DNA from 2 places in the Streptomyces tendae genome. Region 1 is predicted to be linked to the other one. Evidence: predicted binding sites of a transcription regulator. Region 1 holds the regulator's gene; the other holds the start of a gene.
The links. Region 1 encodes HspR, which represses chaperone genes until heat shock. Its sites were predicted from a motif close to TTGAGNNNNNNNNNCTCAA; they were not measured.
Positions count from the first base shown of each region.

Region 2: lon (endopeptidase La) is a predicted target of HspR. The motif match lies at 2,679-2,697, and genes of this name have one in related genera.

Region 1 covers NZ_CP043959.1:204,881-219,517, forward strand. The annotation lists gene F3L20_RS00985 ((Fe-S)-binding protein) at 1-1,898, opposite strand, end outside; gene F3L20_RS00990 (undecaprenyl/decaprenyl-phosphate alpha-N-acetylglucosaminyl 1-phosphate transferase) at 2,222-3,259, shown strand; gene dnaK (molecular chaperone DnaK) at 3,353-5,191, shown strand; gene grpE (nucleotide exchange factor GrpE) at 5,188-5,856, shown strand; gene dnaJ (molecular chaperone DnaJ) at 5,893-7,068, shown strand; gene F3L20_RS01010 (heat shock protein transcriptional repressor HspR) at 7,073-7,525, shown strand; gene F3L20_RS01015 (sugar ABC transporter substrate-binding protein) at 7,800-8,906, shown strand; gene F3L20_RS01020 (helix-turn-helix transcriptional regulator) at 9,034-10,065, shown strand; gene F3L20_RS01025 (helix-turn-helix transcriptional regulator) at 10,028-11,002, opposite strand; gene F3L20_RS01030 (helix-turn-helix transcriptional regulator) at 11,026-11,970, opposite strand; gene F3L20_RS01035 (hypothetical protein) at 12,179-12,328, shown strand; gene F3L20_RS01040 ((2Fe-2S)-binding protein) at 12,369-12,665, shown strand; gene F3L20_RS01045 (pyridoxamine 5'-phosphate oxidase family protein) at 12,836-13,252, opposite strand; gene clpB (ATP-dependent chaperone ClpB) at 13,386-14,637, shown strand, end outside.
Region 2 covers NZ_CP043959.1:1,222,093-1,236,729, reverse strand. The annotation lists gene F3L20_RS05880 (lysozyme) at 1-103, shown strand, start outside; gene lon (endopeptidase La) at 242-2,656, opposite strand; gene F3L20_RS05870 (spermidine synthase) at 2,807-3,496, shown strand; gene F3L20_RS05865 (response regulator transcription factor) at 3,622-4,362, shown strand; gene F3L20_RS05860 (sensor histidine kinase) at 4,359-5,501, shown strand; gene F3L20_RS05850 (multifunctional oxoglutarate decarboxylase/oxoglutarate dehydrogenase thiamine pyrophosphate-binding subunit/dihydrolipoyllysine-residue succinyltransferase subunit) at 5,792-9,589, shown strand; gene F3L20_RS05845 (DUF6104 family protein) at 9,676-9,855, shown strand; gene F3L20_RS05840 (DUF4097 family beta strand repeat-containing protein) at 10,068-10,940, shown strand; gene F3L20_RS05835 (helix-turn-helix transcriptional regulator) at 10,942-11,985, shown strand; gene F3L20_RS05830 (Clp protease N-terminal domain-containing protein) at 11,993-12,553, opposite strand; gene F3L20_RS05825 (HTH domain-containing protein) at 12,553-12,762, opposite strand; gene F3L20_RS05820 (zinc-binding dehydrogenase) at 12,873-13,838, opposite strand; gene F3L20_RS05815 (NAD(P)-dependent malic enzyme) at 14,010-14,637, opposite strand, start outside.

The DNA of each region.
Region 1 (14,637 bases):
TTGTGGCGGCCCAGGTAGCACGGGTCGTGGTAGGTGATGAGGCCCTCGACCGGGGTGACCGGGATCAGCTTGCCCTCGTCCACCAGGTGCTGGAGCAGCTGCGTGTGGTGGATGACCTCGTAGTCGCCACCGAGCTGCGGGTACTCGTTGCCCAGGGTGTTCAGGCAGTGCGGGCAGGTGGCGACGATCTTCTTCGACGCCTTCGGCTTGCGGGACTCCTCGGTCACCTTGCCGTCGTCGTCCCTCTCCTCGCCGAACGCGGCGTTGAGGGACATGACGTTCTCCATGCCGAGCTCCTGGAACAGGGGCTCGTTGCCGAGACGGCGGGCGGAGTCACCGGTGCACTTCTCGTCGCCGCCCATGATCGCGAACTTGACGCCCGCGATGTGCAGCAGCTCCGCGAAGGCCTTGGTGGTCTTCTTGGCACGGTCCTCCAGGGCACCGGCGCAGCCGACCCAGTAGAGGTACTCGACCTCGGACAGGTCCTCGATGTCCTTGCCGACGACCGGGACCTCGAAGTCGACCTCCTTGGTCCACTCCAGGCGCTGCTTCTTCGCCAGGCCCCAGGGGTTGCCCTTCTTCTCCAGGTTCTTGAGCATCGTGCCCGCCTCGGACGGGAAGGCGCTCTCGATCATCACCTGGTAGCGGCGCATGTCGACGATGTGGTCGACGTGCTCGATGTCCACCGGGCACTGCTCGACGCAGGCGCCGCAGGTGGTGCAGGACCACAGGACGTCCGGGTCGATGACGCCGTTCTCCTCGGCGGTGCCGATCAGCGGGCGATCGGCCTCGGCGAGGGCGGCGGCGGGCACACCGGCCAGCTGCTCCTCGGACGCCTTCTCCTCGCCCTCCATGGTCTTGCCGCCGCCGGCCAGCAGGTACGGGGCCTTGGCGTGCGCGTGGTCGCGCAGCGACATGATCAGCAGCTTGGGGGAGAGCGGCTTGCCGGTGTTCCAGGCGGGGCACTGCGACTGGCAGCGTCCGCACTCGGTGCAGGTGGAGAAGTCCAGCAGGCCCTTCCAGGAGAACTGCTCGACCTGGGAGACGCCGAAGACGTCGTCGTCACCGGGGTCGGTGAAGTCGATCGGCTTGCCGCCGGAGGTCATCGGCTGCAGGGCGCCCAGGGCGGTCCCGCCGTCGGCCTCGCGCTTGAACCAGATGTTGGGGAAGGCGAGGAAGCGGTGCCAGGCCACACCCATGTTGGTGTTGAGCGAGACGACGATCATCCAGACGAAGGACGTCCCGATCTTGATCATGGCGACCAGGTAGACCAGGTTCTGCAGCGCGCCGACCGACAGCCCCTTGAAGGCCAGGACCAGCGGGTACGAGGCGAAGTACGACGCCTCGTAGTGGTCGACGTGGTGCAGGGCGCCCTCGAGGCCGCGCAGCACGTAGATCGCGAGGCCGATGGTGAGGATGACGTACTCGACGAAGTACGCCTGGCCGGCCTTGGAGCCGGCGAAGCGGGACTTGCGGCCGGGCCGGGACGGCAGGCTGAGCAGGCGGATCACGATCAGCGCCGCGATGCCCAGGACCGTCATGACACCGATGAACTCGATGTACATCTCGAACGGCAGGAAGTCGCCGATGACCGGCAGCACCCAGTCGGCCTGGAACAGCTGGCCGAAGGCCTGGGCGAGGGTCGGCGGCAGTGTCAGGAAGCCGACGGCGACGAACCAGTGGGCGATGCCGACGATGCCCCACCGGTTCATGCGGGTGTGGCCGAGGAACTCCCGCACCAGGGTCACACTGCGCTGGTAGGGGTTGTCGGTCCGGCTGCCGGCCGGGACCGGCTGGCCCAGCTTGAAGTGCCGGACGAACTGGCCGATCGCGCGTGCGAGCAGCGCAACGCCGACCACGGTCAGGACCAGCGACACGATGATCGCGGCGAGTTGCATGAGGGCTCCTCGGGCCTGCGAGGGGTTCAGGGTGTGGAGTGGGCTGTCGGGGGCTTCACCGGGACTTGCCTTCCGGCTTCCCCGAGATTACTAAGCGGTAACTTATGCAGTCCGTCTGAGACTACCCCCATCTCCGGCCGCACTGTAGCCGGGCACGGGGTGATCTGAATCGCTGAGGGTTGCCTTCGCGGGTGACCGGTGAGCCGGCCGGCGGACGCCCTGGTGGGTGCCCGGGAGGAGCCCTGGCGACCGCCCCGGATGGCGTCCGGGATCCGATCGTGTTATTCACGCCAAATCGGTCGATACGCCTCTAACTTATATCCGTGCTCTACGGGATCGTCGCCGCCGCCACCGCCCTGCTGCTGTCCGCCCTGCTCACGGGGGTCCTGCGGGTCCCCGCCCTGCGTCTGGGGATCGTGGACCGCAGGCGCCGGCGGGCCGTGCCGCTGGCCGGGGGAACGGCCGTCGCACTGGCGACCGCCCTGGTCGCGGTGGCCGGGGACGCCCTGGGTGTGGCCCCGCTCGGCGCCGGGATCGGCCGGGTGGTCGTGGCCGCCGGCTGCGTCGCGGCGCTCGGGCTGGCCGCCGACGCCTGGCGGCTCCGCCGGTGGGTCACGCCCGCCGGTACGGCCGTGGCGGCGGCGCTGGTCGTCCCGTACGAGGAGACCGGGGTGCCCGGCGGGGTGCTGGCCGCGGCGTGCGTCGTCGTGGCGACCGTCGCCTTCCGGGGCCTGGACCACGCCGACGGCTTGGCCGGCACCGTGGGGGCGGTGGGCGCGGTCGCGGTGGCCGTCTGCGCGGCGGCCGAGGTGATGGACGGACTCGCCGCGCTGCTCGGCGCCCTGGCCGCCGCCCTCGCCGGGTTCCTGCTGCACAACTGGTTCCCCGCGCAGGCGGCGCTCGGGGCGGGCGGGGCGCTGTTCACGGGCTTCCTTCTGTCCTCCTCGGCGGTGTTCGTGCGGGCCGGACAGGGAATCGGGTCCGGAGCGGCCGTGTTGTTCGCGCTCACGGCCCTGGCGTGTGCGGACGCCGCCCTGGTGGTACTCGGGCGGCGGCTCGACCGCCGGCCGGTGGCCCGCGGACGGCCGGACCATCTCGCGCACCGGCTGCGGCGGCTGGGGCTCGCACCCCGCGCGGCCGTGGTGCTGCTCGGTGCCGGGGCCGCGGGCGCGGCGGTGCTCGCGGTGTGCGTGCACACGGGGAGGCTGCCCGCGGGCGCGGCGATGTGGGTCGCGGGAGCCGCGGCGGTGCTCGTCCTGGGGCTCGTGCGGTTGCCCGTCACTCCCGTTTTCCGGCCGCGTCAACGTTCGGCCAGTGCGTCCTCGCAGGTCAGCGAGCGGTTGCGTGTAAGGAGCGGATAAGAGTTGAGTCTGGCTGACTCAGCTCTGTTGACCCCACGCCGGACGTCATGCATGCTTGAGTCTGTTCCACTCAAGTCAGCTGGAGGAATCGAAATGGCACGTGCGGTCGGCATCGACCTGGGCACGACTAACTCCGTCGTCAGCGTTCTGGAGGGCGGCGAGCCCACCGTCATCACCAACGCCGAGGGCGCCAGGACCACGCCTTCCGTCGTCGCCTTCGCCAAGAACGGTGAGGTGCTGGTCGGCGAGGTGGCCAAGCGCCAGGCCGTGACGAACGTCGACAGGACCATCCGGTCGGTCAAGCGCCACATGGGCACCGACTGGAAGATCAACCTGGACGGCAAGGACTTCAACCCGCAGCAGATCAGTGCCTTCGTGCTGCAGAAGCTGAAGCGGGACGCCGAGGCGTACCTGGGCGAGAAGGTGACCGACGCGGTCATCACCGTCCCGGCGTACTTCAACGACGCCGAGCGCCAGGCGACCAAGGAGGCCGGCGAGATCGCCGGTCTGAACGTGCTGCGCATCGTCAACGAGCCGACGGCCGCCGCCCTGGCGTACGGCCTCGACAAGGACGACCAGACCATCCTCGTCTTCGACCTCGGTGGCGGTACGTTCGACGTCTCGCTGCTGGAGATCGGCGACGGTGTCGTCGAGGTGAAGGCCACCAACGGTGACAACCACCTCGGTGGTGACGACTGGGACCAGCGCGTCGTCGACTACCTGGTCAAGCAGTTCCAGTCGGGTCACGGCGTGGACCTGTCCAAGGACAAGATGGCGCTGCAGCGTCTGCGTGAGGCCGCCGAGAAGGCGAAGATCGAGCTGTCCTCGTCCACCGAGACCTCGATCAACCTCCCCTACATCACCGCCTCCGCCGAGGGCCCCCTGCACCTCGACGAGAAGCTGACCCGCGCGCAGTTCCAGCAGCTGACCGCGGACCTGCTCGAGCGCTGCAAGACGCCGTTCAACAACGTCATCAAGGACGCCGGCATCTCCGTCAGCGAGATCGACCACGTCGTCCTGGTCGGTGGCTCGACCCGTATGCCCGCCGTCGCCGACCTGGTCAGGGACCTGACCGGCGGCAAGGAGGCCAACAAGGGCGTCAACCCGGACGAGGTCGTCTCCATCGGCGCCGCGCTCCAGGCCGGTGTCCTCAAGGGCGAGGTCAAGGACGTCCTCCTGCTCGACGTCACCCCGCTGTCCCTCGGCATCGAGACCAAGGGCGGCATCATGACCAAGCTGATCGAGCGCAACACCACGATCCCGACCAAGCGCTCCGAGATCTTCACCACGGCCGAGGACAACCAGCCGTCCGTGCAGATCCAGGTCTACCAGGGCGAGCGCGAGATCGCGGCGTACAACAAGAAGCTGGGCATGTTCGAGCTGACCGGTCTGCCGCCGGCGCCGCGTGGCGTCCCGCAGATCGAGGTCTCCTTCGACATCGACGCCAACGGCATCATGCACGTCACGGCGAAGGACCTCGGCACCGGCAAGGAGCAGAAGATGACCGTCACCGGCGGCTCCTCGCTGCCGAAGGACGAGGTCGACCGGATGCGCCAGGAGGCCGAGAAGTACGCGGAGGAGGACCACGCCCGCCGCGAGGCCGCCGAGTCCCGCAACCAGGGCGAGCAGCTCGTCTACCAGACGGAGAAGTTCCTCGCGGACAACGCGGACAAGGTCCCCGGTGACGTCAAGACGGAGGTCGAGGAAGCCGTCGCCGAGCTGAAGGAAAAGCTCAAGGGCGAGGACACCGCCGAGATCCGCACCGCCACGGAGAAGGTCGCCGCCGTCTCCCAGAAGCTGGGCCAGGCCATGTACGCCGACGCCCAGGGTGCCCAGGCCGCCGGTGGCGCGTCCGCCGGTGAGGCCAAGGCCGACGACGACGTCGTCGACGCCGAGATCGTCGACGAGGACCGCAAGGACGGTGCGGCGTGACGGAAGAGACCCCGGGCTTCGACGAGCAGCAGCAGCCCGACGTCCCTTCCGGCGCACCGACCGACGACGCCGAGCCGAAGGCCGCCGCTCCCTCCGAGGAGGAGGCGGCCCCGGCCGGGGACACGGGGCAGAACGCCGCCCTGGTGGCTCAGCTGGACCAGGCCCGCACCGCGCTCGGCGAGCGCACCGCGGATCTCCAGCGCCTCCAGGCCGAGTTCCAGAACTACCGCCGCCGTGTCGAGCGGGACCGGGTAGCGGTCAAGGAGGTCGCCGTGGCGAACCTCCTGTCCGAACTGCTCCCGGTGCTGGACGACATCGGCCGCGCACGGGAACACGGCGAGCTGCTCGGCGGCTTCAAGTCCGTCGCCGAGTCGCTGGAGACCACGGTGGCGAAGCTGGGCCTGCAGCAGTTCGGCAAGGAGGGCGAGCCCTTCGACCCGACGATCCATGAGGCCCTGATGCACTCCTACGCCCCGGACGTCACCGAGACGACGTGCGTGGCGATCCTGCAGCCGGGGTACCGCATCGGCGAGCGCACCATCCGCCCCGCGCGGGTGGCCGTCGCCGAGCCGCAGCCGGGCGCGCAGACGGTCAAGCCGGCCGAGGAGAGCACCGAGGCGCAGGCGGAGGAGAACAAGGAGAACGGTGGCCCGGAGGAGGGCTGACGTTATAGCTGACGCAGGGAAGGAGGGACGTCGGGGATGAGCACCAAGGACTTCATCGAGAAGGACTACTACAAGGTCCTCGGCGTCCCCAAGGACGCCACCGAGGCCGAGATCAAGAAGGCGTACCGGAAGCTCGCCCGCGAGTTCCACCCGGACGCCAACAAGGGCAACGCCAAGGCGGAGGAGCGCTTCAAGGAGATCTCCGAGGCGAACGACATCCTCGGCGACCCCAAGAAGCGCAAGGAGTACGACGAGGCGCGCGCCCTCTTCGGCAACGGCGGTTTCCGTCCGGGGCCGGGCGGAAGCGGCGGCACGTTCAACTTCGACCTGGGTGACCTCTTCGGAGGTCAGCCCGGCGGCGGCCAGGCCGGCGGCTTCGGCGGTGGCCTCGGTGACGTCTTCGGGGGCCTGTTCAACCGGGGCGGCGCGGGGACCACGCGGACCCAGCCGCGCCGGGGCCAGGACATCGAGTCCGAGGTGACGCTCAGCTTCACCGAGGCGATCGAGGGCGCGACCGTCCCGCTGCGGATGTCGTCGCAGGCGCCCTGCAAGGCATGTTCGGGCACCGGCGACAAGAACGGCACACCGCGCGTGTGCCCGACCTGTGTCGGCACCGGGCAGGTGGCGCGGGGCTCCGGCGGCGGTTTCTCGCTGACGGACCCGTGCCCCGACTGCAAGGGCCGCGGTCTGATCGCGGAGGAGCCCTGCGAGGTCTGCAAGGGCAGCGGCCGGGCCAAGTCCTCGCGGACGATGCAGGTGCGCATTCCCGCGGGGGTCAGTGACGGGCAGCGGATCCGGCTGCGCGGCAAGGGGGCTCCCGGTGAGCGCGGCGGGCCCGCGGGCGATCTGTACGTCGTCGTGCACGTCGGCACCCACCCGGTGTTCGGCCGCAAGGACGACAACCTGACCGTCACCGTGCCCGTCACGTATCCCGAGGCGGCTCTCGGCGGCGAGATCCGGGTCCCGACGCTGGGCGGTCCTCCGGTGACGCTGAAGCTTCCGCCGGGCACACCCAACGGGCGCACCATGCGTGCCCGCGGCAAGGGAGCGGTCCGCAAGGACGGCACCCGCGGTGATCTTCTGGTGACCGTCGAGGTGAGTGTTCCCAAGGACCTGTCGGGGAAGGCTCGTGACGCCCTGGAGGCGTATCGCGAGGCAACCGCGGACCAGGATCCGCGGGCGGAGCTGTTCCAGGCCGCGAAGGGAGCTTGATGCGATGGACGGCCGTCGACGCAATCCGTACGAACTGACCCAGGACACCCCGGTCTACGTCATTTCGGTGGCGGCCCAGCTGTCCGGTCTGCATCCGCAGACGCTGCGTCAGTACGACCGGCTGGGACTTGTGTCGCCGGACCGCACGGCGGGCCGGGGCCGGCGCTACTCGGCCCGTGACATCGAACTGCTCCGGCAGGTGCAGCAGTTGTCGCAGGACGAGGGCATCAACCTGGCCGGAATCAAGCGCATCATCGAACTGGAGAACCAGGTCGCCGCCCTCCAGGCCCGGGTGGCCGAACTGGAGGACGCGCTCGACGGCGCGGCGGCGGCGATGCGCCAGCGCGAGGCGGCCGTCCACGCCTCGTACCGCCGTGACCTGGTGCCTTACCAGGAAGTGCAGCAGACCAGCGCGCTGGTGGTGTGGCGGCCCAAGCGCCAGCAGCAGTCGGACTGACCACGCGGAACGCGCGGAAGGGGCCCTGAGGTTCACCGAACCTCAGGGCCCCTTCTCTTATGCCTGACCACATCTGTGACTATGGTATGCCTGCGTGTCCAGGTGATCCACGCGGCGTGTCCGCAGGACTTTCACGAGTTCAGCGGACCGTGCTGTGTCCATCTCGTTAAGTGGTTGCCCCTTGACGGCGATGGGCCCTGAAGCGTTGGCTTTTCAGTCACATGGGCCGCAAAGCTGTGCCCACGTCCAAAACGCACCTGAAGTGAGCCCTCGCATGCGTCGTATCGCCATATCCGTGGCCGCCGTTTCGATGTCCGTCACGCTCGCCGGCTGCGGCATGCTCGACGCGACAGGGAGCAGCGACGAGGCGAGCCCCGCCAAGGGCGACGACATCTCCGTCGGCCTCCTCCTCCCGGAGAAGGCCAACACGCGCTACGAGCAGTTCGACTACCCCTTCTTCAAGAAGAAGGTGGAGGCGCTCACCGACAACAAGGGCAAGGTCGAGTACGCCAACGCCGAGGCGGACGCCGACAAGCAGGCCTCCCAGATGCAGCGCATGATCGACTCGAAGGTCGACGTCATCGTGCTGGACGCGGTGGACGCGCACGCCATCGCGGAGAGCGTCACCAAGGCCAAGGAGGCGGGCATCCCGGTCATCGCCTACGACCGGCTGGCCGAGGGCCCGATCGACGCGTACATCTCCTTCGACAACGAGCTGGTCGGCGAGGTGCAGGGCCGTTCGCTGCTGGAGTCCTTCGGCGGCGACCTCAGCATCACCGACAAGGTCGTGATGATGAACGGCTCGTCGACCGACCCCAACGCCAAGCAGTTCAAGGCGGGCGCGCTGTCCGAGCTCAAGGGCAAGGTCACCATCGCCAAGTCCTTCGACACCAAGGACTGGGACCCCAAGAACGCCGAGAAGAACATGGCCGAGGCGATCGGTGAGATCGGCGCGGAGAAGATCAAGGGCGTCTACTCGGCCAACGACGGCATGGCGGGCGGCATCGTCAAGGCGCTGCGCGCCGCCGGTGTCACCGACCTCCCGCCGATCACCGGCCAGGACGCGGAGATCGCCGCGGTGCAGCGCATCGTCACCGGCGAGCAGTACATGAGCGTGTACAAGTCGTACCCGACGGAGGCGGAGAACGCCGCGGAGATGGCCGTGGCGCGGGTCCAGGGCCGGGACATCCAGTTCGACGCCCTCACCCGCGACCGGGTCGACAGCCCCACCGAGCAGGACATCCCGGCGCAGCTGGTGCCGGTGGTCGCGCTGACGCAGGAGAACATCCAGGACACGGTCATCGCCGACGGGTTCTACGACGTGTCGGACATCTGCACCGCCGAGTTCAAGTCCGCCTGCGAGAAGCTCGACCTGAAGTAACTCCCGTCGGTATTCGGCCACCCGCAGGTCTCCGGGCGGCGCGGTGGCCGGCCCCGTGTTGCACAGCAGGTTCCGGCCGCGCATAGTTGCGCTGCGGAAAGTGGCTGAACCGGGGGTGGGATGGGCGATGGCCGGGCACGCGGCGGAGGAGCATCCGCACGGTGCTGACCGACTGTGCGAGGCCGGGGACCGCGTGTACTCCCGGGCCGTACGGCGCGGCCGGCTGCCGCGCCGGGAGGCCGAGCGGGTGCCCTGCCTGCTGGAGCTGGCCCTGCTGCACCCCGATCCCGACGACATGGACTGGCTGGTGCCCACCGCCCCGCAGGAGGTCATGACCCGGCTGCTGCGCGGCATGTACGACGAGGTGAGGGCGAGTCAGCGCCGGGTCGGCTCGGCGGTGGCCGCCTTCGAGTGGTACGCCGGACTCGGCCGCCGGGTGCCCGTCGCCCAGTCGTCGGCGGAGGGCCCGGCGATCCGGGTGCTGGACGGACTGGCGCGCATCCAGGCCGCGATGGACGAGGCGACGCAGGCGTGCACCACCGAGGTGCTCACGGTCCAGCCGGGCGGCATCAGGCGCGAGGCCGAGCTGTCGGAGGGCCTGCACCGGGCGATGGCGCTGCGCGGCCGGGGCGTGCGCATGCGGGACCTGTACACCCACGTCGCCCGGCACGGGCACGGGTTGCTCAGCTATCTGGAGCTGATGGGCGACGCGGTGGAGGCGCGCACGCTGGACGAGGTGGTCGACCGGCTGATCCTCTTCGACCGTACGGTCGCCTTCATCCCCGCCAACGCCGAGCGCACGATGGCGCTGGAGCTGCGCCACCCGGCGCTGGTGGAGTACCTGGGCACGGTCTTCGACCGGCTGTGGCGGCTCGCCATCCCGCTGACGGCCCCCCTGCCGGACACCGGCATCGAGGGCATCTCGCACCGGGAGCAGTCCATCGCGGCGCTGCTGGCGGAGGGCCACCAGGACGCGGTCATCGCGGAGCGCCTGGGCATCAGTGTGCGCACCTGCCGGGCGCACATCGCCCGCCTGTCGGAGACCCTCGGGGCGGCCAGCCGTACCCAGCTGGGGGTGCGGATCGCGCAGGCGGGGCTGGACGGGGCGCGGCACCCGGCCGTCACTCCGCCGAGTCGAGCACCCCGGACCGCGCGATGAGGTAGCCGAGCTGCGCCCGGCTGCCGCTGCCCAGCAGCGTGGCGAGTTTGGCGATGTGCTCCCGCGCGGTGCGGACGTTCATGCCGAGCCGGTCGGCGATGACGGCGTCGGTGTGCCCCTCGACGAGCAGCGTGGCGATGGCGCGCTGGCGCGGGGTGACGCCGTTGAGGGTGGGCTGCCGGTCCGCCTCCGGGTACATGGGGGTGGCGAGGCGCCACAGCCGGTCGAAGGTGGTGACCAGGAACGTCACGATCGCCGGATGCCGGACCTCCAGGGCCGTGGAGCGCTCGGGGCCGGCCGGGATGAAGGCGACCGCGCCGTCGACGATCACGAGGCGGTCGGTGATCTCGTCCAGGGAGCGGGCCTCGACGTCGCCCGTGAGGCGTTCGTAGCGCGCGGCCAGCGTGGGCGCGTGGCGCAGGGTGTGCTGGTACAGGGCGCGGATACGGCCGCCGCGGTCCAGCAGGGCCTGGTCGCGGCGGAGGGCGGGCTCGTGGACGGCCGGGTCGAACTTCACGTAGCTGCGGTGCGGCTGGACGGCGAGGAGTTCCGTGGCGCCGGTCATCGCCTCGCTGATCGCCCGTCCGATGTGCTCCGTGCCGTTGTGCCGGGTCACGAGGGGGGACTCCTGTTCCACCGGTTCGCCGGGGCGCAGCAGCGGGGCCAGGGTCTCCGCCAGGCGTTCCTGACGCCGCCGTTCCTCGGCGACGCGGTCCTCGGAGGCGCGCAGCAGCCGGTGCAGGGCGAGGTGCGGTGCGACCGGCTCCAGCCGGCTGGGGTCGTCCCCGGCGGGGTGGAGCAGGCCGAGGCGGAGCAGGAGCGGGGTCTCCGCGTCCCCCGAGGCGGGCACGTGGCCCTGGTCCAGGGCGCGGGCGTAGCGGTCCAGTGCCTCCGCCCGCAGCGCGTCCGCCGCCCTGTGTGGTGCGTCGCCGCTCATGCCTGATCGCCCCCCGGACCGGATCAGTGGTCCTGTTCGAGAATGCCGGACTGTGCGATGAGGTACCCCAGTTGGGCACGGCTGCCACTGCCGAGCGCGGTGGCCAGCTTCGCTATGTGTGCCCGGCAGGTGCGGACGTTCATGCCGAGCCGGCGCGCGATGGCCTCGTCGACGTGTCCCTCGACGAGCAGTTTGGCTATCGAGTGCTGGATGTCGGTGAGACCGTCCGGGGCGGTCTCGTACGGGGTGCCGGCGGTGAGGGGGACCGCCCGGCCCCACATGAATTCGAAGACCTTGATGAGGTAGCGGACCAGGCCGGGGTGGCGCAGTTCGAGCGCGACCTGCCGGTCGTCCCGGACGGGGATGAAGGCGACCGTGTCGTCGCAGACGATGAGGCGCTCGACCAGCTCGTCGATGGTGCGGTACTCCACCTTGCCGTCGGCGAACTGCTCGGTCCAGGCGATGCGCTCGGGGTTGTACCGCGCGGTGTGCTGGTAGAGCGTCCTGATCCGCACCCCGCGTTCGATCAGGGGCCGGTCGCGTTCCAGCGCCTCGATCAGGCGCTGCTGCGGGTGCCGGTTCTTCGGCTGGACGGTGAGCACTTCGTTCCGGCACTGGGAGGTCGCCAGGTCGAGCGCCTCGTTGATGCGGTCGAGTCCTTCGAGCACGGTGATGGAGTGGACCGGTTCCGTCAGGGGGGCGCCGAGTCCCATGAACGGCTCGAAGGTGTCCGCCAACTCCATGGTCAGGCGCCTGCGTTCGGTGATCTCACGCTCGATCGGGTCCAGCCGCTGGGCCAGCACGACGGAGGGCGGGACGGGGCGCAGCCAGTCCGGGTCGTCGGGGTCGGGGTGGAGCAGGGAGAAGTCGACCAGACAGGGCGCGGCTTCGGCCTCCGCCCGGGGGATACGTCCCGTGCGCAGTGCGTTCGCGTACAGACGACTCCCTTCCACGCACAGCTCCGTCATGGGATGGGGATGCACGGTTTTGGTCCGATTCATTGTTAAATCTCCACCCCCCAGGCTCCTGAACATGCAGGAACATGATGCACCGATCGTGTGGCCATGACGTGCCCGAATGAGCCATCGTCTTACTTGACGGGGGAAAGGGGACCTTCGAGTGAGGACGAAGCCGACTATGCGTAAGAGAATGCGTCGCTCGGTGCTTGTCGCCGCCTTGTCCGCCGTTGTGGCCTTCGGTGCGCTGGGCGCCCTCTCCGGCGCGCAGAGCGACGCCGAGGACGACACCGTCTGGTCGAGCGGGGCCGTGGGCGTGGTGGACGGCGAGGACGTGGTCCAGCTCCCGGCAGACACTGTCTGGAGCTGACGTGGCCACCCCACCTGACGACCGATCCTTCCGTCGTGAGATGGCGACGGCCTACCGGTCCGGATGGCATTTCATCGACCTGGTCACCGCCATCCCCCACAGCGGTGACTCGTTGATGGTGACCGTCTTCGGTGAGCCCGTGGTCGTCACGCGCGACGAGGACGGTGACGTACGGGCGTACCGGTGTCTGAGGCGGCCCCGGGGGGCTCCGAAGCCCGTGCGGTGTGCCATCCGGTACGGAATGATCTTTGTGAACCTGGACCAGCGGGACCACCGGCAGGTGGAGTCCGACTCCCCTGCCCCCAGGACCATCTCGGCCACCCCCCGCAGTGCCTGACGCGATTCCCCCGTCGTAAAAGATCGCGCAGGTGCTTCCCCCCCGCAGCGGCGTCACCGTGACCTGAACACGGTGACGCCGCTGCAGTTTTGGGGGACATTTCCGGGTATCGCCTGGATCGGGTGATGGCCGGAAGGGATCGCTCGCCGGTGCGAGCCGCGCCGCCGGTCTCAGCCGCGGCCCATCGCGCGCGTGAGCGCGATCTCGATGACGACCCGGTCCGGGTTGGGGCCGGGCATCCGTCCGTAGCGCTCCGCGTAACGCAGCACCGCGTCCCCGACGCGCTCCGGTTCCGTGCGGACCCGCGCGCGTCCCTCCAGCGTCGCCCACCGCCTGCCGTCCACCTGGCAGACCGCGACCGGCGCGCCCTCGTCCCCCGCCGCCCGTACATGGCGGACCTTCGCGCTGGTCCGGTTGGTGATGACCCGGGCGAGGCGCGCCTCGGGGTCGTACGTCACCCCGACGGGTACCAGGTGCGGTGTGCCGTCCGGGCGCAGGGTGGTCAGCGTGCACAGGTGCCGTTCGCGCCAGAAGCTGAGGTACGACGCGTCCGGATCGCCCGGATCCACCGAATACGTGAGGGTCATGACCCCGGAACTTAGCCCCGAGTCCTCGCGGTCACCACCTTGAGTGGAATAGACTCAAGTTTGTGGACGTTGGCGCAGTCACCACGGACACCGCTGAGGGTCACCGAAGGGCACCAAGGAGGAGAACGGACACGTGGACGCCGAGCTGACCAACCGGAGCCGGGACGCACTGGCCGCCGCCGGCAACCGGGCCGTGACCGAGGGGCACCCCGACCTCACCCCCGCGCACCTGCTGCTTGCCCTGCTCGCCGGGCAGGAGAACGAGAACATCACGGACCTGCTCGCCGCGGTGGACGCCGACCAGGCCGCCGTACGCTCCGGTGCCGAGCGGGTCCTCTCCGGACTGCCGAGCGTCACCGGATCCACCGTGGCGCCGCCCCAGCCCAACCGCGAGCTGCTCGCCGTCGTCGCCGACGCCCAGGCCCGCGCCCAGGACCTCGGTGACGAGTACCTGTCCACCGAGCACCTGCTGATCGGCATCGCCGCCAAGGGCGGTGCGGCCGGCGAGGTACTGTCCGGGCAGGGCGCCACCGCGGAGAAGCTGCAGGGTGCCTTCCAGAAGGCGAGGGGAGCGCGCCGGGTGACCAGCCCCGACCCCGAGGGCCAGTACAAGGCACTCGAGAAGTTCGGTACCGATCTGACCGCCGCCGCCCGTGAGGGCAGGCTGGACCCCGTCATCGGACGGGACCAGGAGATCCGGCGGGTGGTGCAGGTGCTGAGCCGCCGTACCAAGAACAACCCCGTGCTGATCGGCGAGCCCGGTGTCGGCAAGACCGCCGTCGTCGAGGGCCTCGCCCAGCGGATCGTCAAGGGCGACGTGCCCGAGTCGCTGAAGAACAAGCGGCTGGTCTCGCTCGACCTGGGCGCCATGGTCGCGGGCGCCAAGTACCGCGGCGAGTTCGAGGAGCGGCTGAAGACCGTCCTCGCGGAGATCAAGGAGTCCGACGGGCAGGTCGTCACGTTCATCGACGAGCTGCACACGGTCGTCGGCGCGGGCGCCGGCGGCGACTCCGCCATGGACGCCGGCAACATGCTCAAGCCGATGCTGGCCCGCGGCGAGCTGCGCATGGTCGGCGCCACCACGCTCGACGAGTACCGCGAGCGGATCGAGAAGGACCCGGCGCTGGAGCGGCGCTTCCAGCAGGTGCTGGTGGCCGAGCCGACCGTCGAGGACTCCATCGCCATCCTGCGCGGGCTCAAGGGCCGCTACGAGGCGCACCACAAGGTGCAGATCGCCGACAGCGCGCTGGTGGCCGCCGCGACCCTCTCCGACCGGTACATCACCTCCCGCTTCCTGCCGGACAAGGCCATCGACCTCGTCGACGAGGCCGCCTCCCGGCTGCGCATGGAGATCGACTCCTCGCCCGTCGAGATCGACGAGCTCC
Region 2 (14,637 bases), 1.0 Mb from region 1:
GTACACGATGTGGCAGTACACCTCGACCGGCCCGACGGTCGGCGACCACGACCGCTTCAACGGCACCCTCGACCGGGTGCAGGACTTCGCCGCCGGCGGCTGACCCGAACGGCTCCAGGCACCGGCCCGCACCCCGGGCACGGGAAAGGCCCGGGTCCTCGATACGAACGTGGCCCGGGCCAGAGGAAAGGCCCGGGCCTCCCTCACGGGACCCGGGCCCTCCCTCATCCGGCGGCCTCCGTCACGCGGCCACCGGAACCTCCGGCGCCGCCCCGTTCGTGGCGGGCGACAGCGCCAGCTCCAGCACCTGGCGGACGTCGGTGACGGCGTGCACGTCCAGCTTCTCCAGCACCTCCGCGGGGACGTCGTCCAGGTCGGGCTCGTTGCGCTTGGGGATGATCACCGTGGTGATCCCCGCCCGGTGCGCGGCGAGCAGCTTCTGCTTCACCCCGCCGATCGGCAGCACCCGCCCGGTCAGCGAGACCTCACCGGTCATCGCCACGTCCGTGCGGACCAGCCGGCCGGAGAGCAGCGAGGCCAGCGCGGTGGTCATCGTGATGCCCGCGCTCGGGCCGTCCTTGGGCACGGCGCCCGCCGGGAAGTGGATGTGCACGCCCCGGTCCTTCAGGTCGGCCACCGGCAGCTCCAGCTCGGCGCCGTGACTGCGCAGGAAGCTCAGCGCGATCTGCGCGGACTCCTTCATCACGTCGCCCAGCTGGCCGGTCAGGGTCAGCCCCGCCGCGCCCGTCTCCGGGTCGGCCAGGGAGGCCTCCACGTAGAGGACGTCCCCGCCGGCGCCGGTCACGGCGAGCCCGGTGGCGACACCGGGGACGGCGGTACGGCGCTCGGCCGGCTCCTGGGCGGACTCCGGCACGTGGTGCGGCCGCCCGATCAGGTCGCGCAGGTCGCCCTCGGTGACGGTGAACGGCAGCTTCTGCTCGCCCAGTTCGTGCCGGGCGGCGACCTTGCGCAGCAGCCGCGCGACCGACCGCTCCAGGGTGCGCACGCCGGCCTCACGCGTGTACTCGCCGGCCAGCTTGCGCAGCGCCCCTTCCTCGATCGTCACCTCGTCCGCCTCGAGACCGGCGCGCTCCAGCTGGCGCGGGAGCAGGTGGTCACGGGCGATGACGATCTTCTCGTCCTCGGTGTAGCCGTCGAGGCGGACCAGCTCCATGCGGTCGAGCAGGGCCTCCGGGATGGCTTCGAGGACGTTGGCGGTGGCGAGGAACACCACGTCGGACAGGTCGAGCTCGACCTCCAGGTAGTGGTCCCGGAAGGTGTGGTTCTGCGCCGGGTCGAGGACCTCCAGGAGGGCGGCGGCCGGGTCGCCCCGGAAGTCCGACCCCACCTTGTCGATCTCGTCGAGCAGGACGACCGGGTTCATCGAACCGGCCTCCTTGATCGCCCGCACGATCCGGCCGGGCAGCGCGCCGACGTAGGTGCGGCGGTGGCCGCGGATCTCCGCCTCGTCACGGACGCCGCCGAGGGCGACGCGGACGAACTTGCGGCCCATGGCGTGCGCGACGGACTCACCCAGCGAGGTCTTGCCGACGCCGGGCGGGCCCACCAGTGCCAGCACGGCACCGCCGCGCCGTCCGCCGACGACGCCGAGACCCCGGTCGCTGCGGCGCTTGCGCACCGCCAGGTACTCGGTGATGCGCTCCTTCACGTCCTGCAGACCCGCGTGCTCGGCGTCCAGGACGGCCTGGGCGCCCTGGATGTCGTAGGCGTCCTCGGTGCGCTCGTTCCACGGCATCTCCAGGACCGTGTCGAGCCAGGTGCGGATCCAGGAGCCCTCCGGCGACTGGTCGGAGGAGCGCTCCAGCTTGTCGACCTCCTTGAGCGCGGCCTCGCGCACCTTCTCCGGCAGGTCGGCGGCCTCGACGCGAGCGCGGTAGTCGTCGGACTCCTCGCCCTCCTGGTCGCCGTTCAGCTCGCGCAGTTCCTTGCGGACCGCCTCCAGCTGACGGCGGAGGAGGAACTCGCGCTGCTGCTTGTCGACGCCCTCCTGGACGTCCTTGGCGATGGTCTCGGCGACGTCCTGTTCGGCGAGGTGGTCGCGCAGCTGCTGGGTGGCGAGCTTCAGCCGGGCCACCGGGTCGGTGGTCTCCAGCAGAGCGACCTTCTGGTCGGTGGTGAGGAACGGCGAGTAGCCGGAGTTGTCGGCGAGCGCGGAGACGTCGTCGATGGCCTGGACCCGGTCCACGACCTGCCAGGCGCCGCGCTTGCGCAGCCAGGCGGTGGCGAGCGCCTTGTACTCCTTGACCAGTTCGGACACGTGTCCCGGCAGTGGCTCGGGCACGCTCTCGTCGATGCGGGTGCCCTCCACCCACAGCGCCGCGCCCGGCCCGGTGGTCCCGGCACCGATGCGCACCCGGCCCCGGCCGCGGATCAGGGCGCCCGGGTCGCCGTCGGCCAGCCGGCCGACCTGCTCGACGGTGCCCAGTACGCCGGTCCCGGCGTAGGTTCCGTCGACGCGCGGCACCAGGAGCACCCGGGGCTTGCCCGGTTCGTCGCGGGCGGCGGCCTGGGCGGCCTCCACCGCGGCTCGCACCTCGGAATCGCTCAGGTCCAGCGGAACCACCATCCCGGGCAGCACGACCTCGTCGTCGAGCGGCAGCACGGGCAGGGCGAGCGGTGTGGACTCAGCAGCCATGATCTCCCCTTCGGCAGTCAAGTTGAGCTATGCCGACTCAATGCAGGACAGCCGCCGAATGTTCCCGGACGCGCGTTCGCTGTCAGCGATCACCGGCCGAGGGCCCCCCACCGCCGGTCCCCGGGACGGGGGGACTGCCAGGATGAACGCATGTCCACCCCGTACGACATTCCCGAAGCTCCTGAAGTCCTGGACCGCCGCGAGGGCCCGTACGGCGAGGTCGTGCTGCGCCGGCACGGCGACCTGCTCCAGATCATCGCCAACGGCTGCTTCCTGATGGACACCTCCGACGGGCGCTCCGAGCGGCTGCTCGTGGACGCCGCCCTGGCCGCCCTCGACCCGGAGGCGACCGGTCCGCGGGTGCTGATCGGCGGGCTGGGCGTCGGCTTCTCCCTCGCCCACGCCGCCGGGCAGTCCCGCTGGGGGCGGATCACCGTGGTCGAGCGGGAGCCCGCGGTCGTCGAGTGGCACCGCGCGGGCCCGCTGTCGGCGCTCTCCGAGGAGGCCCTCGCCGACCCGCGCACGGAGATCGTCGAGCAGGATCTGATCGCTTACGTCAATGAGACATCCGACACGTTCGACGCGCTGTGCCTCGACATCGACAACGGGCCCGGATGGACCGTCACCGAGGACAACGAGGGCCTTTATTCGCCGAGCGGACTCGCGGCTTGTGCAAGGGTGTTGAAGCCGCGCGGGGTCCTCGCGGTATGGTCCGCCGAACCTTCCCCGGAATTCGAGGGAACCTTGCGGAATGCCGGGTTCCGGCAGGTGCGTACCGAAGAGATCCCCGTTGCCCGGGGCGTTCCGGACGTCGTGCACATCGGCGTCAGCCCTGGATAGCAAACGAGTGGTGCATCCCCGTACGCTGCTGCCTTGGCGCGGATCATTCAAGCGTCAATCGCAGTGATGCGCAGACGACGGATCACCCCACGGATTCCGGATAAAGCACACCTCAGGGGCGGGCGATGGAGCAGACACACACCTCCCACAACGGCACGGCGACGACCACCCCCGGCGCTCAGCGCAGGGTCCTGGTGGTCGAGGACGACGCGACGATCGTGGACGCCATCGCGACCCGCCTTCGTGCCGAGGGATTTCTGGTGCAAACGGCGGGCGACGGCCCGTCGGCGGTGGACACGGCGGAGGCCTGGCAGCCCGACCTGCTGATCCTCGACATCATGCTGCCCGGCTTCGACGGCCTGGAGGTCTGCCGGCGCGTGCAGGCCCAGCGGCCGGTGCCGGTGCTGATGCTCACCGCGCGCGACGACGAGACCGACATGCTGGTCGGCCTCGGTGTCGGCGCCGACGACTACATGACCAAGCCGTTCTCCATGCGGGAGCTGGCGGCCCGTGTGCACGTGCTGCTGCGCCGCATGGAGCGCGCGGCCCTCGCGGCCACCACTCCGCGCAGCGGCATCCTGCGCCTCGGCGAACTGGAGATCGACCACGCCCAGCGCCGGGTGCGCGTGCGCAGCGAGGACGTCCATCTGACGCCCACCGAGTTCGACCTCCTGGTGTGCCTGGCCAACACCCCGCGCGCGGTGCTCTCCCGTGAGCAACTGCTCGCCGAGGTGTGGGACTGGGCAGACGCCTCCGGCACCCGCACCGTGGACAGCCACATCAAGGCGCTGCGCCGGAAGATCGGCGCCGAGCGCATCCGCACGGTGCACGGCGTGGGCTACGCCCTGGAGACGCCGACGCCATGAGCGCAGGTCCGGGGGGCCACGGACAGGGACGGCAGGGGCGACAGGGACGGCAGGGCGGACCCGCGGGACAGCCCTGGGGCGGGGTGCGCCCGTTCTCGATCAAGACCAAGCTGGGCGCCCTGGTCGTCGTCTCGGTCCTGATCACCACCGGACTGTCGGTGATCGCCGTGCACACCAAGACGGAGCTGCGCTTCATCACGGTGTTCTCGATGATCGCCACGCTGTTGATCACCCAGTTCGTGGCGCACTCCCTCACCGCTCCGCTGGACGACATGAACGCGGTCGCCCGGTCCATCTCGCACGGCGACTACACCCGCCGGGTGCGCGAGAGCCGCCGCGACGAGCTGGGTGACCTGGCGCAGACCATCAACGTCATGGCCGACGAGCTGGAGGCCCAGGACAGCCAGCGCAAGGAACTCGTGGCCAATGTCTCGCACGAGCTGCGCACGCCCATCGCGGGCCTGCGGGCGGTGCTGGAGAACATCGTCGACGGCGTCACCCGGCCCGACCCCGAGACGATGCGCACGGCCCTGAAGCAGACCGAGCGGCTCGGCCGCCTGGTGGAGACGCTGCTGGACCTCTCGCGCCTGGACAACGGCGTGGTCCCGCTGAGGAAGCGCCGCTTCGAGGTGTGGCCGTACCTGTCGGGCGTGCTCAAGGAGGCCAACATGGTCGCCTCGGCCCGCGCCGGCATGGCCTCCGGATCCGGCAGCCACACCCGTACCGACGTCCATCTGCACCTCGACGTCACCCCGCCCGAGCTCACCGCGCACGCCGACCCGGAGCGGATCCACCAGGTGGTGGCCAACCTGATCGACAACGCGGTCAAGCACAGCCCGCCGCACGGCCGGGTGACGGTCCGGGCGCGCCGGGGCGCCGAGCCGGAGTCGCTGGAGCTGGAGGTGCTGGACGAGGGTCCGGGCATCCCGCGGACCGAGTGGCACCGGGTCTTCGAGCGGTTCAACCGCGGCAGCGTCAACCGTCCGCACGGTCCCGGCAGCGACGGCGGCACCGGGCTGGGTCTGGCGATCGCCCGCTGGGCCGTGGATCTGCACGGCGGCCGGATCGGAGTGGCGGAATCCGAGCGGGGTTGCCGGATCCGGATCACTCTTCCGGGCCCCACCTCCACCCCAAGTTGACGTAAAGTTCGAAGCTGAGCTTCAAGATCCACGGTGTTCGCCCTGACGGACACGTGTGATCAGGCACAGGCCCGCGCGCGGGGCGCGTCGGGCCCCGGTCGAGCGATGCCTGATACCGTCAAGAGAAGCGGAACCTCGCTTGTTTCCCGCCAATTCCAGCGCCGAAACACCCGTTGAGATGTGATGTGCACGACGTTGCTCGGGCCCGGCCTGACCTTCTCGCGCGCGGAGGCGTAGCCTTTATTTCCGCTGTCCATCATCTTGCGAAGCGGAAGAGGGCGGTTGACGCCGTGTCGCCACAGTCCCCCAGTAACTCGAGCATCTCGACCGACACCGACCAAGCGGGAAAGAACCCCGCTGCGGCCTTCGGTGCCAACGAATGGCTCGTCGACGAGATCTACCAGCAGTACCTCCAGGACCCGAACTCGGTGGACCGAGCCTGGTGGGACTTCTTCGCCGACTACAAGCCGGGCGCGCCTGCGACCTCGGCTCCGGCGGGTGACGCGGCCGCGGGGGCCGCTGTGACCCCCACCGCTCCGGCCCAGCCGGCCGCTCCCGCGAAGGCGGACGTGCCCGCCCCGGCCGCGCAGCCCGCTGCCGCCGCTCCGGCGGCCGCCAAGGCTCCGGCCCAGGCTCCCGCCCCGGCGAAGGCGGCCGCTCCGGCCGCCCCCGCCGCGAAGCCGGCCCCGGCCAAGAAGGCCGAGCCCGCGGGTGAGGCCAAGAGCGGGCCCGAGCGGGTGACCCTGCGCGGTCCGTCCGCCGCCGTGGCGAAGAACATGGACGCCTCGCTGGAGCTGCCCACGGCCACGTCCGTGCGCGCCGTCCCGGTGAAGCTGCTGTTCGACAACCGCATCGTCATCAACAACCACCTGAAGCGGGCGCGTGGCGGGAAGATCTCCTTCACGCACCTCATCGGCTACGCCATGGTCCAGGCCATCAAGGCCATGCCGTCGATGAACCACTCGTACGCCAAGGTGGACGGCAAGCCGACCCTGGTGAAGCCGGAGCACATCAACCTCGGCCTCGCCATCGACCTGGTCAAGCCCAACGGCGACCGCCAGCTCGTCGTCGCGGCGATCAAGAAGGCCGAGACGCTGAACTTCTTCGAGTTCTGGCAGGCCTACGAGGACATCGTCCGTCGCGCCCGCGACAACAAGCTGACGATGGACGACTTCACCGGTGTCACGGTCTCCCTGACCAACCCCGGCGGCCTCGGCACCGTCCACTCCGTGCCGCGCCTGATGCCCGGCCAGTCGGTCATCATGGGCGTCGGCGCCATGGACTACCCGGCGGAGTTCCAGGGCACCTCCCAGGACACCCTGAACAAGCTCGGCATCTCGAAGGTCATGACGCTCACGTCGACCTACGACCACCGGGTGATCCAGGGCGCCGCCTCCGGCGAGTTCCTCCGCCAGGTCGCGAACCTCCTGCTCGGCGAGAACGGCTTCTACGACGAGATCTTCGAGGCGCTGCGCATCCCCTACGAGCCGGTCCGCTGGCTCAAGGACATCGACGCCAGCCACGACGACGACGTCACCAAGGCCGCCCGGGTCTTCGACCTGATCCACTCCTACCGGGTCCGCGGCCATGTCATGGCCGACACCGACCCGCTGGAGTACAAGCAGCGCAAGCACCCCGACCTGGACATCGTCGAGCACGGCCTCACCCTGTGGGACCTGGAGCGCGAGTTCGCCGTCGGCGGCTTCGCCGGCAAGTCGATGATGAAGCTGCGCGACATCCTCGGCGTGCTGCGCGACTCGTACTGCCGCACCACCGGCATCGAGTTCATGCACATCCAGGACCCCAAGCAGCGCAAGTGGATCCAGGACCGGGTGGAGCGCGGCCACTCCAAGCCGGAGCGCGAGGAGCAGCTGCGCATCCTGCGCCGCCTGAACGCCGCCGAGGCGTTCGAGACCTTCCTGCAGACGAAGTACGTCGGCCAGAAGCGCTTCTCCCTGGAGGGCGGCGAGTCCGTCATCCCGCTGCTCGACGCGGTGCTGGACTCGGCGGCCGAGTCCCGCCTCGACGAGGTCGTCATCGGTATGGCCCACCGCGGCCGGCTGAACGTGCTCGCGAACATCGTCGGCAAGTCGTACGCGCAGATCTTCCGCGAGTTCGAGGGCAACCTCGACCCGAAGTCGATGCACGGCTCCGGCGACGTGAAGTACCACCTGGGCGCCGAGGGCACCTTCACCGGCCTGGACGGCGAGCAGATCAAGGTCTCCCTGGTCGCCAACCCCTCGCACCTGGAGGCGGTCGACCCGGTCCTGGAGGGCGTCTCCCGCGCCAAGCAGGACATCATCAACAAGGGCGGCACGGACTTCACCGTCCTGCCGGTGGCGATCCACGGCGACGCGGCCTTCGCGGGCCAGGGCGTGGTGGCCGAGACCCTGAACATGTCGCAGCTGCGCGGCTACCGCACCGGCGGCACGGTCCACGTCGTCATCAACAACCAGGTCGGCTTCACCGCGGCCCCCGAGTCCTCGCGTTCCTCCATGTACGCGACGGACGTGGCCCGCATGATCGAGGCCCCGATCTTCCACGTGAACGGCGACGACCCGGAGGCGGTGGTGCGCGTCGCGCGCCTGGCCTTCGAGTTCCGCCAGGCGTTCAACAAGGACGTGGTGATCGACCTCATCTGCTACCGCCGGCGCGGTCACAACGAGTCGGACAACCCGGCCTTCACCCAGCCGCTGATGTACGACCTGATCGACAAGAAGCGCTCGGTGCGCAAGCTCTACACCGAGTCCCTCATCGGTCGCGGCGACATCACCCTGGAGGAGGCCGAGCAGGCGCTGCAGGACTACCAGGGCCAGCTGGAGAAGGTCTTCACCGAGGTCCGCGAGGCCACCTCACAGCCGTCCACGGTGGCGCCCTCGGACCCGCAGGCCGAGTTCCCGGTCGCCGTGAACACCGCGGTGACCACGGAGGTCGTCAAGCGGATCGCCGAGTCCCAGGTGAACGTCCCCGACCACATCACCGTCCACCCGCGTCTGCTGCCGCAGCTGCAGCGCCGGGCGGCGATGGTCGAGGACGGCACCATCGACTGGGGCATGGGCGAGACCCTCGCCTTCGGCTCGCTGCTGCTGGAGGGCGTCCCGGTCCGGCTCGCCGGACAGGACTCCCAGCGCGGCACCTTCGGCCAGCGCCACGCGGTCATCATCGACCGCAGCACCGGCGAGGAGTACACGCCGCTGCAGTACCTCTCCGAGGACCAGGCGCGGCTGAACGTCTACAACTCCCTGTTGTCCGAGTACGCGGCCATGGGCTTCGAGTACGGCTACTCGCTCGCCCGCCCGGACGCGCTCGTGCTGTGGGAGGCGCAGTTCGGCGACTTCGTCAACGGCGCGCAGACGGTCGTGGACGAGTTCATCTCGTCGGCCGAGCAGAAGTGGGCCCAGACCTCCGGTGTGGTCCTGCTCCTCCCGCACGGCTACGAGGGCCAGGGCCCGGACCACTCCTCGGCCCGCCCGGAGCGCTTCCTGCAGCTCTGCGCCCAGAACAACATGACGGTCGCCATGCCGACCTCGCCGTCGAACTACTTCCACCTCCTGCGGTGGCAGGTGCACAACCCGCACCACAAGCCGCTGGTCGTCTTCACGCCGAAGTCGATGCTGCGTCTGAAGGCCGCCGCGTCGAAGGCGGAGGAGTTCACCACGGGCCAGTTCCGCCCGGTCATCGGCGACACGGTCGACCCGGCCGCGGTGAAGAAGGTCGTCTTCTGCGCCGGCAAGGTCTACTACGACCTGGAGGCCGAGCGGAAGAAGCGCGGCGCGACGGACACGGCGATCATCCGCATCGAGCGCCTGTACCCGCTGCCGGGTACCGAGCTCCAGGCGGAGATCAAGAAGTACCCGAACGCCGAGAAGTACCTGTGGGCCCAGGAGGAGCCGGCAAACCAGGGTGCCTGGCCGTTCATCGCGCTCAACCTGATCGACCACCTCGACCTGGCGGTCGGTGCCGACCTCCCGCACGACGAGCGCCTGCGCCGCATCTCGCGGCCGCACGGTTCGTCGCCCGCGGTCGGCTCCGCCAAGCGCCACCAGGCCGAGCAGGAGCAGCTGGTGCGTGAGGTCTTCGAGGCCTGACCGGCGGCGTCACGCGGTACGCGGGCGGGCCGCACCCCTTCACGGGGGTGCGGCCCGCCCGTTTCCCGGCACATATCCTTGGCCTCATGTACTTCACGGACCGTGGCATCGAGGAACTGGAGAAGCGGCGCGGGGAGGAGGAGGTCACCTTCGAGTGGCTCGCGGAGCAGCTGCGGACCTTCGTCGACCTCAACCCCGACTTCGAGGTCCCGGTGGAACGCCTCGCCACCTGGCTGGCCCGCCTGGACGACGAGGACGAGGAGTAGTCCGCCCCCCCGCGCCCACCCGCCCTGTCCCGGCGCCCTCATCTCCGCCGGCGAACGCTCACCACAACCCCATACCTCACCTCCCAAGGCACCGTTCACCAGAACGAGTGCCTTGACTTTCTCCTGCCGCGATATATCGTGAGTCGAGTAATACGCGATATGGCGCGATGCCTCGCGCCCCGGGTATCCACCCGCGATCAGGAGGTCGTCCCATGCCCGAGTGGTCCGTCGCAGACCCGGCCAAACTCACCTTCGACGCCCCCCTGACCCACCTCAACGTCCGCATCGTCAACGGCACGGTGAACGTGGTGGGGACGGACGAGACCGAGGCCCGCCTCCATGTCTCCGACATCGAGGGCCCGCCCCTGGTCGTCACGCAGAAGGACGGCGTCCTGACCGTCGCCTACGACGACCTCCCCTGGAAGGGCTTCCTCAAGTGGCTCGACCGCAAGGGCTGGCGGCGCAGCGCCGTCGTCTCCCTCGCGGTCCCGGCCGGCACCAAGGTCGAGGTGGGGGTCGTCGGCGCCACCGCCGTCGTCTCCGGCATCCGGGGCCCTGCCGCGGTGAAGGGCGTCGCGGGCGACACCACCCTCGTCGCCCTCTCCGGCCCGGTCCGCGCGGACACCGTCTCCGGCAGCGTGGAGGCGCAGTCCGTCACCGGCGACCTCCACTTCGCCTCCGTCTCCGGCGACCTCACCGTCGTCGAGGGCTCCGGCCCCTCCGTCCGGGCGGACACGGTCAGCGGCTCGATGATCGTGGACCTCGACCCCGAGGGCCCCACCGACATCCGGCTGACCAGCGTCTCGGGCGAGATAGCGGTCCGGCTGCCCGACCCGGCCGACGCCGACGTCGAGGCCAACACCGCGAGCGGCGCCATCTCCAACGCCTTCGACGACCTCCGGGTGCAGGGCATCTGGGGCGCCCACAAGCTCACCGGCCGGCTGGGCGCGGGCAGCGGGAAGCTGCGGGCCACCACCGTCTCCGGCTCCATCGCCCTGCTGCGCCGCCCACCCCGGGAGGACGAGCCCGACCGGCGGGACGGCTCGGGAGACAATGCCGGTACGACCGACAAGAAGGTGCTCTGACATGCCCCCCGTCTTCGCCCACGGACGCCTCCGCCTGTATCTGCTGAAGCTGCTCGACGAGGCTCCCCGCCACGGCTACGAGGTGATACGCCTCCTCGAGGAGCGCTTCCAGGGGCTGTACGCACCGTCGGCGGGCACGGTCTACCCCCGCCTGGCCAAGCTGGAGGCGGAGGGGCTGGTCACCCACACCACCGAGGGCGGCCGCAAGGTGTACTCGATCACCGACGCGGGCCGGGCCGAACTGGCCGACCGCAGCGGCGAGCTGGCCGACCTGGAACTGGAGATCCGCGAGTCGGTCGCCGAGCTGGCCGCGGAGATCAAGGCCGACGTCAGCGGCGCGGCGGGCGATCTGCGCCGCGAGATGCGGGCCGCGGCCGGCCGGGCCCGCCAGTCCCGGGGCGGGGACGCCCCGGGCGGCAAGGAGGGCGTGGCCGGCGACTTCGGCGACTTCTCGATGTTCGGCGACAAGGACGCCTGGCGCGCCGCGAAGGAGGAGATGCGCCGCGCCAAGCAGGAGTGGAAGGAGCAGGCCCGGCGCGCCAAGGACGAGAGCCGGCGCTCCCGTGAGGAGGCCCAGCGTGCCCGGCGTCAGGCCAAGGAGGCGCAGGACAAGGCGCAGGAGCAGGTGCAGCGCATCGTCCGGCAGGTGCAGGAGCAGGTGCAGGACCACGTCACCCGTGGCGACTGGCCGTCCGGTCTGCGCGAGGGCCTGGGCGATCTGGTCAAGGAGATGAGCGACTTCGGCAAGGACTTCGCCTTCGGCCGCACGGCCGCGGGCGAACCGGCGGCCTCCCGGCCGTCGTACTCCTCGACTCCCGAGGACTTCCCCGCCGACTACGCCCCCGCCTGGGGGCACGAGAGCGCCGCGGACTCCACCGGCGACCCGGCGCGCGACCTGGAGCGGCTGCTGGACCGCTTCCGGGACGACGTCCGGGACGCCGCCCGGGACCACGGGGTCACCGCGGACCAGCTCCGGGACGCCCGCCGCCATCTGTCGACGGCGGCCACCCGGATCGGGGCGCTGCTGCGCGCGCCGAAGCCCTGAGCCCGCGTCAGCCCGCCTTGGCCTCGCCGTCGCCGTACAGCACCCGGGTCACCGACGCGTAGGTCACCCCGTGGTCGGCCAGGACCTCGGCGGGCACGCCGGGGCGCGCGGTGAGGGCGAGCAGCAGGTGCTCGTCGCCGATGTGCCGGTGCCGCCGGGCGGTGGCGGTACGCAGCGCCCCGACGAGGACGTCCATGGCCGCCCGGTCGAAGGGCCGGTGCCCGGGCCACCGGCCACGGACCCGGCTCCCGGACAGTGCTCCGGGTCCGTGGGCCTCCTCCACCCGGGCGACGATCCCCGGTACGTCGATGCCCAGTCCGGCGAGGGCGTCGGTCTCGGCCTGGGTGAGTCCGCCCCGCCGCCGCGCCTCCTCCAGCGCCTCCCGTACGGCCTCGCGGCGCTCGCCGAGTCCGAGGGCGGTCAGAGCGAAGGAGGCCCGGCTGCCTTCACGGTCGAGCAGGGCGAGGAGCAGGTGCTCGGTGCCGACGTGTCCAGCTCCCGCCCGTTCCGCCTGGACGACGGCCCCTTTGACCACGTCGCGGGCGTCCTTGGTGAACCGCTCGAACATCAATGCCTCCCGTACTTCTTGTGCACGGCCTGCCTGCTGACCCCGAGTTCGGTCGCGATCTCCTGCCACGACCAGCCGTGGTTGCGCGCGTTGCGTACCTGCACGGTTTCCAGTTGTTCGAGCAGCCTGCGCAGCGCGGCGACGGCCCGCAGGCCGACCCGCGGGTCGCGGTCACCGGCCCGCTCGGCGAGATCGGTTGCCTCAGTCATGACGTCAACTTACGTTGACACACCGATGATGTCAACCACAGTTGACATACCGACGGCCGGCCCGGGGACACCGGACCGGCCGTAGGACGAGAGCAGGGGAAGGCTCCGCCTCAGTGGTTGGTGAGCACGATCTTGCCGAACAGCTCGCCGGACGCCATGCGTTCGAAGCCCTCGCGGGCCCGGTCCAGGGGCAGCGCCTCGTCGATGACGGGCCGCACCCCGGTGGCGGCGCAGAAGGACAGCAGGTCCTCCAGCTCGTCCTTGGTGCCCATCGTCGACCCCACGATCCTCAGTTCCAGGAAGAAGACCCGGGTCAGCTCGGCGTGCGAGGGCCGGTCACCGCTGGTGGCGCCGGAGATCACCAGCGTCCCGCCGGGGCGCAGCGACTTCACCGAGTGCGACCAGGTGGCCGCGCCCACGGTCTCGATCACCGCGTCGACCCGCTGCGGCAGCCGCGCACCGGGTTCCACGGCCTCCACGGCGCCCAGCTCCAGCGCCCGCTTGCGCTTGGCCTCGTCCCGGCTGGTGGCGAAGACGCGCAGGCCCGCCGCCTTGCCCAGCACGATCGCGGCGGTGGCGACACCGCCGCCGGCGCCCTGTACCAGCACCGAGTCGCCGGGCCGTACCCCGGCGTTGGTGAACAGCATGCGGTAGGCCGTCAGCCAGGCCGTGGGCAGGCAGGCCGCCTCCTCGAAGGAGAGCTCCTTGGGCTTGGGCAGGATGTTCCAGGTGGGCACGGCGACCTGTTCGGCGAAGGTGCCCTGGTAGCGCTCGGTCAGGATGGAGCGGGGCTCCCGGGGCCCCACGCCGTGACCGCTCTGTCCGATCACCGAGTGCAGGACGACCTCGTTGCCGTCCTCGTCGACACCGGCTGCGTCGCAGCCGAGGATCATCGGCAGCTTGTCCTCCGCGAGGCCGACGCCGCGCAGGGACCAGAGGTCGTGGTGGTTGAGGGAGGCGGCCTTGACCGTGACGGTGCTCCAGCCCGGCCGGGACTCGGGAGCGGGACGCTCTCCCGACTCCAGACCCGTGAGCGGCTGGTCGCGGTCGATTCGGGCGGCGTAGACAGCGAACATGACCTTGACGATAGGGTCCGCGCCCCGCCGAAGGAACCGTGCCGGCCTGTGACACACGCCCTCTTGCCCCGGGCAGGGTCACGTTGCCCCGGACCGGGTCACGCGTACCGACACCCCCGGAAAACGCGTGGGCCCCGTCCACAGGCGTGGCGGGGCCCCTCTCACATACGCTCAGCGCCGGGCGACGCCCTCCGCCCGGGCGGCGGCGGCCACGGCGGCCGTCACCGCGGGGGCGACCCGCTCGTCGAACGGGGACGGGATGACGTAGTCGGCGGCGAGGTCGTCACCGACGACCGCGGCCAGCGCCTCGGCGGCGGCCAGCTTCATGCCCTCGGTGATCCGCGAGGCCCGCACCTGCAGCGCGCCCGCGAAGATGCCGGGAAACGCCAGCACGTTGTTGATCTGGTTCGGGAAGTCCGACCGGCCGGTGGCCACGACGGCCGCGTACTTGTGCGCGACCTCCGGGTGCACCTCCGGGTTCGGGTTGGCCATGGCGAAGACGAACGCGCCCTCCGCCATCGACGCCACCGCGGGCTCCGGCACCGTGCCGCCGGAGACGCCGATGAACACGTCGGCGCCCGCCAGCGCGGACTCCAGCGGGCCGGAGATGCCGGCCTTGTTGGTGAACGACGCCAGCTCCGCCTTGATCGGCGTGAGGTCCTCGCGGTCCCGGGAGACGACGCCCTTGCGGTCGGCCACCGCCACGTCGCCGATGCCGGCCTCGACCAGCATCTTGGCGATGGCGACACCCGCCGCGCCCGCGCCGGAGATCACCGCCCGCAGCTCGCCCAGCGGACGC